One region of the Pseudomonas cremoricolorata genome, then DNA from elsewhere that is predicted to be linked to it. Evidence: riboswitches for the same ligand, from Rfam matches in the RefSeq annotation. Region 1 holds a riboswitch; the other holds the start of a gene.
The links. Region 1 has a riboswitch for cobalamin ahead of LK03_RS18100 (CbtB domain-containing protein). Riboswitches for the same ligand answer to the same signal wherever they lie in the genome.
Positions count from the first base shown of each region.

Region 1 (4,150 bases):
GGGTGCGCAGCAGGTGCATCGATCAGGCGCCCAGGGCCTGGCGCAGGCGCGCTTCGAGCACCGCGGCGTCGAGGTCCTGGCCGATCAGCACCAGGCGCGTGATGCGCGCTTCATCGCTGCGCCATGGGCGGTCGAAGTGCTTGTCGAAGCGGCTGCCAACGCCCTGGATGAGCAGGCGCATGGGTTTGCCGGGCACTGCCGCGAAGCCCTTGGCGCGCAGGATGCCGAACTCGGCCACCAACTGGCCCAGCGCATCGAGCAGCAGGCGCTCGTCGGCTTCGGGCAGGTCGAGGGAAATCGAATCGAAGGCGTCGTGGTCGTGGTCGTCGTGCTCGCCGTCTTCGTCGTGGTGCGAATCGTGGTGGGTGCGGCGGCCATCGATGTGCACCTCCGACTCGGCGCCAAGACCCAGCAGCACCTCCAGCGGCAGACGACCGCTGCTGGCTTCGATCACTTTCACCGCAGGCGGCAGTTCTTCCTGCACCTCGGCGCGGACCTTGGCCAGGCCCTCGGCGTCGATCAGGTCAGCCTTGTTCAGCACCACCAGGTCAGCACTGGCCAACTGGTCGGCAAACAGCTCGTGCAGCGGCGATTCGTGGTCCAGATTTGGGTCGAGCTTGCGCTGGGCGTCGACCTGGTCGGGGTAGGCGGCGAAGGTGCCGGCGGCGACCGCCGGGCTGTCGACCACGGTAATCACCGCATCGACGGTGCAGGCATTGCGAATTTCCGGCCACTGGAACGCTTGCACCAAAGGTTTGGGCAAGGCCAGGCCACTGGTTTCGATGAGGATGTGGTCCAGGTCGCCCCGGCGCGCCACCAACTCGCGCATCACCGGGAAGAACTCTTCCTGCACCGTGCAGCACAGGCAGCCGTTGGCCAGTTCATAGACCCGGCCGGTGGCCTCCTCTTCGCTGCAGCCGATGCTGCATTGCTTGAGGATGTCACCGTCGATACCCAGCTCACCGAACTCGTTGACGATCACCGCGATCCGCCGGCCCTGGGCATTGTCGAGCATGTGCCGCAGCAACGTGGTTTTCCCCGAGCCGAGGAAGCCGGTGACGATGGTAACGGGGAGCTTGGCCAGTGTTTTCATGGATCGGTGCCCTTGGCAGGATGGCGCGGGCATGCGGGACGATCGCCTGCGGCCAGGCTGGCCGAGCGTGCTCGCCACCGGATCACCCCGCCCGGTTGATAGTCGAAAGCCGTCCGAGGCAGGTCTCCTGGCTTGCACCGGGCTCATCAAGAGCTTGGACATCGACGCCTTCCCGCAGCTGCGCAGTGGCCGTGTCGATGTGCTTCGGTGCTTACAGTTGCGGGGGCAGCCGCGGCCTTTACCGCGTTCCCGTCTTAGCTCGGATGGGCAAAGACAGCCACCCGAGAACCTCGAAGCGGCAAGGCTACGCAGTGCCTGCCAGACGGTCAACCGCTGGCGGTGATTGACGGGAAATACGCCCCATGATTTGCTAGCGCACTTACGTTCAGGTGCCCCTTGTATTGGGGTGAAACGGGAAACCGGTGCGTCCGTGCTGCCCAGGCAGACAGGACAAGGCCGGTGCTGCCCCCGCAACGGTAAGCGAGCCAGGCGTCTTGACCACTGGGCCACTGCAACGGCCTGGGAAGGACGATGCCACGCACTGGAAGCCCTGCTTCCGCTCGCCAGCCCGGAGACCGGCCTGATGCGTCGATCTACACCCCGCGGTGGGCGGGCGCTGTCGTCTGCCTCAGTGCCGTCCGGTGCTGGGGCGTTCGCGCGTGGCCTGCCTTCGAAGAGTCTGTCTTTCAGTCAGCAGAGGAACGCGTCATGCCCATCACCAGCGCCAAACCTACCCTGGTCACCCCCACCACCCTGAGCCAGCGCATCACGGTCGCCCTCGGCGCCAGCCTGCTGGGCCTGTGCCTGGTGTACTTCGCCGGCTTCTCGCACATCGAAGCGGTGCACAACGCCGCCCACGACACCCGCCACAGCGCCGCCTTCCCCTGCCACTGAGACCGCCGCCATGATCACTCGTATCGCCCGCACCGCCGGGTTCAGTGGCCTGCTCGCCGCGCTGCTGCTGACTGCGCTGCAAAGCCTGTGGGTCAGCCCGCTGATTCTCCAGGCCGAAACCTTCGAGGTCGCCGAACCGGTGGCCACGCAGCACGAACACCCCGAGGGCGCCGCTACTCACGAACACAGCGCCGAAGCCTGGGCGCCGCAAGACGGCTGGCAGCGGGTACTGTCGACCACAGGCGGCAACCTGGTGGTCGCGGTCGGTTTCGCCCTGATGCTGGCCGCGCTCTATAGCCTGCGCGAGCCGAACAGGGTTGCCACCGGCGCGCTGTGGGGGTTGGCTGGCTTTGCCGTGTTCTGCCTGGCACCGACCCTGGGCTTGCCGCCGGAATTGCCGGGCACTGCCGCCGCCGATCTGGGGCAGCGACAGACCTGGTGGATCGCCACCGCCGCTGCTACCGCAGCAGGCCTGGGCTTGATGGTCTTCGCCCGCTCGTGGCTGTTCAAGCTGCTCGGCGCTGCCTTGCTGGTAGCGCCGCATGTGGTCGGCGCACCGCAACCGGAAATGCACGCAAGCTTGGCCCCCGAGGCCCTGGAGGCACAGTTCAAGCTCGCTTCATGGCTGACCAACGCCGCCTTCTGGCTGGCCCTGGGGCTGCTCAGCGCCTGGTTGTACCGGCGCGGCGCGCGTGCCTGACATGCCCGCTGAGCCGGCGCTGTATGCCGGCTTCGGCTGTCAACGCGGCTGCTCGGTGCAGGCGCTGTCGGCGCTGCTGCACGACACCTTGCACCAGCAGGGTCTGGCGGTTGCCTCGCTCAAGGCCATCGCCAGCATCGACCTGAAGGCTGCTGAACCGGGACTTGTAGCGCTGGCCGCGCAGCTGGGTCTACCGCTGCTGACCTTCGATGCCGCCACGTTGAACGGGGTCGTCGTCCAGCTTAGCCAACGCTCGGCCAGCGCCTTCGCCCACACCGGCTGCTGGGGTGTGGCCGAGAGCGCCGCGCTGGTGGCCGCCACCTGCGCCGAAGGGTCAGCGCGCCTGTGGGTCGAGCGGCGTGTCGCAGGCAAGGCTACCCTTGCGCTGGCTGGACGCGGATAATCGCGCCCTTTCGACCCGCAGCAAGGACTTTTCATGACGGTCTATTTCATCGGTGCCGGCCCTGGCGACCCGGAGCTGATCACGGTCAAGGGCCAGCGCCTGATCCGTCAGTGCCCGGTGATCATCTACGCAGGCTCGCTGGTTCCAGCGGCGGTGCTTGAAGGGCACCAGGCGCTGCAGGTGCTCAACAGCGCCGAGATGAACCTCGAACAGATCATCGAGGCCATCGACCACGCGCACCGCCAAGGCCAGGACGTGGCTCGCGTGCACAGCGGCGATCCGAGCCTGTATGGTGCCATCGGCGAACAGATCGCCAGGCTGCGCCTGCTCGACATTCCTTACCAGATCATTCCCGGTGTGACCGCCACCGCGGCCAGTGCCGCACTGCTGGGCTGCGAACTCACCCTGCCCGGCGTCGCGCAAACGGTCATCCTCACCCGCTACGGCGACAGCTCACCCATGCCTGCGGGTGAACAACTGGCCGATCTGGCCCGGCATGGCTGCACCCTGGCGATCCACTTGGGCGTCAGGCATCTGCCGCAAATCGTCACCCAGTTGCTGCCGCATTACGGTGCCCGGTGCCCGGTGGCAGTGGTGCACCGTGCCACCTGGCCCGACCAGGACTGGGTGCTGGGTACGCTCGAAGATATCGCCGACCTCACCAACGCCAAGGGCTTTCGGCGTACTGCGCTGATCCTGGTCGGTCCAGTGCTGGGCGATGCGCCGTTCTCCGAGTCGGCACTTTACCGCGCCAGCCACGCCCACCTGTATCGCCCCTGAGCCGCAACGCTCACCCGTTGCACCTCGCCTGCACTGCCGGGAAGGCGCCTTCCATCGTCTCCCCTGCGTAGGACGTCAGGCGTCGCCTAGACTGCACTCATCACCTTCGCTTGTAGGATTTTTCGTCAGATCATCAAGGCTTTTTCAACACTTCTCTGTCCGCCATTACTAAGCCGCCAGATTCGACGTATGGTGCGCGTCCTCTGCTGAGGCAGCGACGTGTTCCTGGGTGATTTCAGGAAACGGACCACCTTTCCGACAGGAGTTTTCCCATGACAAG
Region 1 is NZ_CP009455.1:3,989,367-3,993,516, forward strand. Features, by position in the region: gene cobN (cobaltochelatase subunit CobN) at 1-19, opposite strand, end outside; gene cobW (cobalamin biosynthesis protein CobW) at 23-1,093, opposite strand; cobalamin riboswitch at 1,194-1,401, opposite strand; cobalamin riboswitch at 1,464-1,691, shown strand; gene LK03_RS18100 (CbtB domain-containing protein) at 1,802-1,987, shown strand; gene LK03_RS18105 (CbtA family protein) at 1,998-2,687, shown strand; gene LK03_RS18110 (cobalamin biosynthesis protein) at 2,689-3,090, shown strand; gene cobM (precorrin-4 C(11)-methyltransferase) at 3,124-3,870, shown strand; gene LK03_RS18120 (response regulator transcription factor) at 4,143-4,150, shown strand, end outside.

Region 2 (4,150 bases), 290 kb from region 1:
CAAGTGCAGCGCATCGACATCGCGCAGGGCTTGTTCGACGATCGCATGGTCTTGGCCTGCGAACGGCGCCAGGGCCGACAGCCAGGGCGTGCGGCCTAAGGCGACCGCGTCATACACGCGGATCGCCTCGTGGGTATCGGCCTGCTGCTCGACCAGCGCCAGACGCTGCGCCACCCGCCGGCGCGGCAGGCTGTCGAGCGGCTCGCCGAACAACTGCACGGCGCCGCTGCTGGGCGCACGCAGGCCGGCCAGCAGCTTGAGCAGGGTGGATTTGCCCGAGCCATTGGGGCCGACGATGCCCAGGGTTTCGCCGGCCAGCACCTGCAAGTCGATGCCGTGCAGCAACTGATGGCCGCGCACGCGCAGGCCCAGCTCGACGCAGCGCAACGGCGCCAGGTGCACGTCGCTGAGGTTGCTCATCGTGCCCCCCGACGGCTGATCAGAATCAACGCGAACACTGGCGCGCCAATCAGCGCGGTGACCACGCCCACTGGAATCACCTGGCCAGTGATGAGGGTGCGCGACAGCACATCGGCGCTGATCAGGAACAATGCGCCACCCAGGGCGCTGGCCGGCAGCAGGCGGCTGTGACCGGGGCCCAGCAGCAGACGCAGGGCGTGTGGAATCACCAGCCCGACGAAGCCGATGGCGCCGACGATCGACACCATCACCGCGGTGACCAGCGCCGCGCAGCTGATCAGCAGCAACTGGGTACGGCGCACCGGCACCCCCAGCGAGGCCGCCGAATCGGCACCGAAGGTGAAGGCATCGAGGCTGCGCCGGTGCCACAGGCAGATCGCCAGGCCCAGCAGCGCCACCGGCAGTGCGAGGCTGACCGACGGCCAGCGCACGCCACTGAGATTGCCCAGCAGCCAGAACAGAATGCCCCGCGCCTGCTCGGCGGTGGCCGATTTGGTGATGAGAAACGCGGTGATGGCATTGAACAGTTGCGAGCCGGCGATACCGGCCAGAATCACCTGGGCATTGTTGTGCGTCGGCCCTGCCGCGCGGGCCAGCAGCAGCACCAGGGCAAAAGCAAACAGCGCGCCGATGAAGGCGCCCGCCGAGAGCGACAGCGCCGCTCCGCCAATGCCCAGCAAACCGACCGCCACCGCGCCGGTCGAGGCGCCGGCGGACAGCCCGAGCAGGTAGGGTTCGGCCAGCGCGTTACGCAGCAGCGCCTGCAGAATCACCCCGCAGGTCGCAAGGCCCGCGCCGCACGCCGCAGCGACCAGCGTGCGTGGCAGGCGGTAGTTCCAGACGATGCCGGCGTCGATCGGGTCGAGCGGGTAACCGGCCTGCCACAGATGATTGGCCAGCACCTGGTACACCAGCTTGAGGGAAATCGGCGTTTCGCCGATGGCGACCCCGGCCAGCAGCGCCGCCAGCAGGGCCAGCAGCGCCAGCGCCATGGCCGGCAACAGGCGCGCACTCACGGTGCGGGCTTACCGCTGGCGAAGGCGCTGGACAGCGTCTCCAGACCTCGGAACAGGCGAATACCGGCCTGCATGGCCTCGGCGTCGAGGACGATGATGCGCCCGGCCTTGACCGCGTCGAGGTTCTTCGCCACCGGATCGCTACGGAGAAACTCCAGCTTCTTCTGGTAGTCGTCGGCGGGGAAGCGGCGGCGGTCCATGCGCGCGATGATCAGCCAGGTCGGATTGGCCTTGGCCAGGGTTTCCCAACCCACGGTCGGCCATTCTTCGGTGGACTCCACCACGTTGCGCACGCCCAGGGTCTGCAGCATGAAGTCGGCCACGCCCTGACGCCCGGCCACGTAGGGGTCGATGTCCAGATCGGCGCTGGAGAACCAGAACAGCGCGGTGGTGCCCGACAGGTCCTTGCCCGCCAGGCGCTGCTTGGCCTGGGCCAGGCGTGCCTGCAGATCGGTATTGAGCGCGGCGCCGCGGTCCTGCACGTCGAAGATCTCGGCCAGCTGGCTGACGCTCTTGTAGATGCTCTCGACCTGGAACTGCTGGGTGCGCGTGCCATCGGCGCCGGTGAGGTTGTCCTTGCCTTCGCAGTCGGAGGGCAGCAGGTAGGTGGGAATGTTCAGCTCATGGAACTGCTCGCGGGTGCCGACCACGCCTTGCGCGCCAACCATCCACTCGAACTGCGCGGTGACCAGTTGCGGGCGTTTGCCGACCACGGCCTCGAAGCTTGGGTCGTTGTCGGCCAGGCGCTCGACCTTGTCGTTGAGGGTCTTGAACTCGGGCAGCACGTCGTTGAACCACAGCGAGGTGCCGGCCAGCTTGTCGCCCAGGCCCAGCGCGTAGAGGATTTCCGTGCCGGCCTGGCCGATGGTCACGGCGCGCTGCGGGGCGTGGGCGAAGCTCAGCGGCTGGCCACAGTTGTCGATCTTGAGCGGGTAGTGGGTGGCGGCTGCCTGGGCCAGGCCAGACAAACCCAGGCCCGCGAGCAGGGCGGCGAAACGTAGCATTGGGCGATCTCCTATCGAATACAGCGGCAGGGCTGCGACACGGACAGGCATCGTCGAGGCCGCCTGCGCAAAGGCAGGCGGCGCCACCCTGGGAAGGGTGCAGATGGCCGTCCCGGACACCCCGCCGGTCGGTGAATGTGTGCCGGCAGGTCTCCTGACTGATGCGTCTTCGCCCGGCTCCAGCCTTCCCGGGCGCAGGCCCAGTGGCATCGATGGAGCAGGCTCGGCACCTACAGTTGCGGGGGCAGTTCCGTTTAGCTCAGCCGTTGGCGAGCCACGGATTCCCTATTAATTCCTGGGTGGAAACCGGCGGCCGGCATGGTAGACCATCGGCCGCTGGCAGGGAACGGCTTTCACAGGTATTTGAGCCAGGCGATGTCGCGCCGGCGCGCCTTGAGCCGAGCGAAGGCACGCACCGGAGGGTACAGCGCCACGCTCAGCAGCACGGCGCACAGCCACACCGCGCCCATGCCGTCGAAGCCGAAGTAGTCGCCCTGGTTCAGACCAAAGATCGCCACGCACAGCACATAGGCCACTTTCAGTACGTACAGGTGCAGCAGGTAGAAAAACATCGGCGCCGCACCCAGCACCGCCAGCACCCCGACCCAGCGCGCCTGCCCGGCGCGCTCGAAACCGCGCAGCAGCAACAGGCCGCAGCCCAGGGTCAGGCACAGGAACAGCAACGACGGCGGGTACTTGGTGATGTTGAACAGGCTCATCAGCGTCTGCACCAGGCTTGGGTAGCTGTTCCACGGCGCCTCGCCATAGCCGTTGATCAGGCGCAGCACCACGAAGCCCAGCAGCGCCGCGGCCGCAGCCAGCAACAGACGCCGCTGGCGCACCTGGGCATTGGCGCCACGGGCGAACCAGGGGCCCATGGCATAGCCCAGGGCGATCACCCCGATCCACGGCAGCAGCGGGTAGGAGGTGCGCAGGCGCATATGTTCGGAGACGTCGAGCCAGCCACGGTCGTGGAGGATCGCCCATGGCACGTGCATCAGCGAGTCTGCGCCGAAGTGCACACCGTCGAGCAGGTTGTGCCCGGCGATGATCAGCACACCCAGGGCGATCAGCGCTGATCGCGGCAGCCACACCAGCGCGGCGAGGGCGATCATGCTCAGGCCGATGGCCCAGATCACTTGCAGGTAGACGACGCTGGGCGGCAGCTGGAAGGTCCAGGCGAAATTGACCACGGTGAATTCCAGCAGCACCAGGAACAACCCGCGTTTGAACAGAAATGCCGAGACCGCCTGGCGGCTCTGCTGTTTTTCGCCATACAGCCAGGCCGAGAGACCGGTGAGCAGGACGAACACCGGGGCACACAGGTGCGCCAGGGTACGGCTGAAGAACAGCACAGGTTCGGTGCTGGCCACGGCCATGGGGTCACCGACCTGGTGATGCAGAAAGAAGGTTTCGCGAACGTGGTCGAGCAACATGAAGAGCATCACCAGGCCGCGCAGAGCGTCGATGCTCTGCAGGCGCTGGGTGAGCAGGGTGGGAGTGGCATTGGCACTTGTCATGGGCAATCGCAGGCAAGGGGTTGATGGCAAACGAAATGTTATCTTATATCGTTTACCGCGACAGCCACTACGCTTTTTTCGCCTGAGTGAAGAATTGTCCTACACAGGTCAAGCCTTACGACCCTGGTCATGCTAGGGTCGAGCACTCACTGCGAAACGCCTTGCCAGCGCTGAAACGGCGTGGAACGTC
Region 2 is NZ_CP009455.1:3,702,536-3,706,685, forward strand. Features, by position in the region: gene LK03_RS16830 (ABC transporter ATP-binding protein) at 1-420, opposite strand, end outside; gene LK03_RS16835 (FecCD family ABC transporter permease) at 417-1,412, opposite strand; gene LK03_RS16840 (ABC transporter substrate-binding protein) at 1,433-2,440, opposite strand; cobalamin riboswitch at 2,568-2,766, opposite strand; gene LK03_RS16845 (DUF1624 domain-containing protein) at 2,794-3,960, opposite strand.
Region 2: linked by a shared signal. The riboswitch ahead of LK03_RS16840 (ABC transporter substrate-binding protein) and the one ahead of LK03_RS18100 (CbtB domain-containing protein) in region 1 are both predicted to bind cobalamin.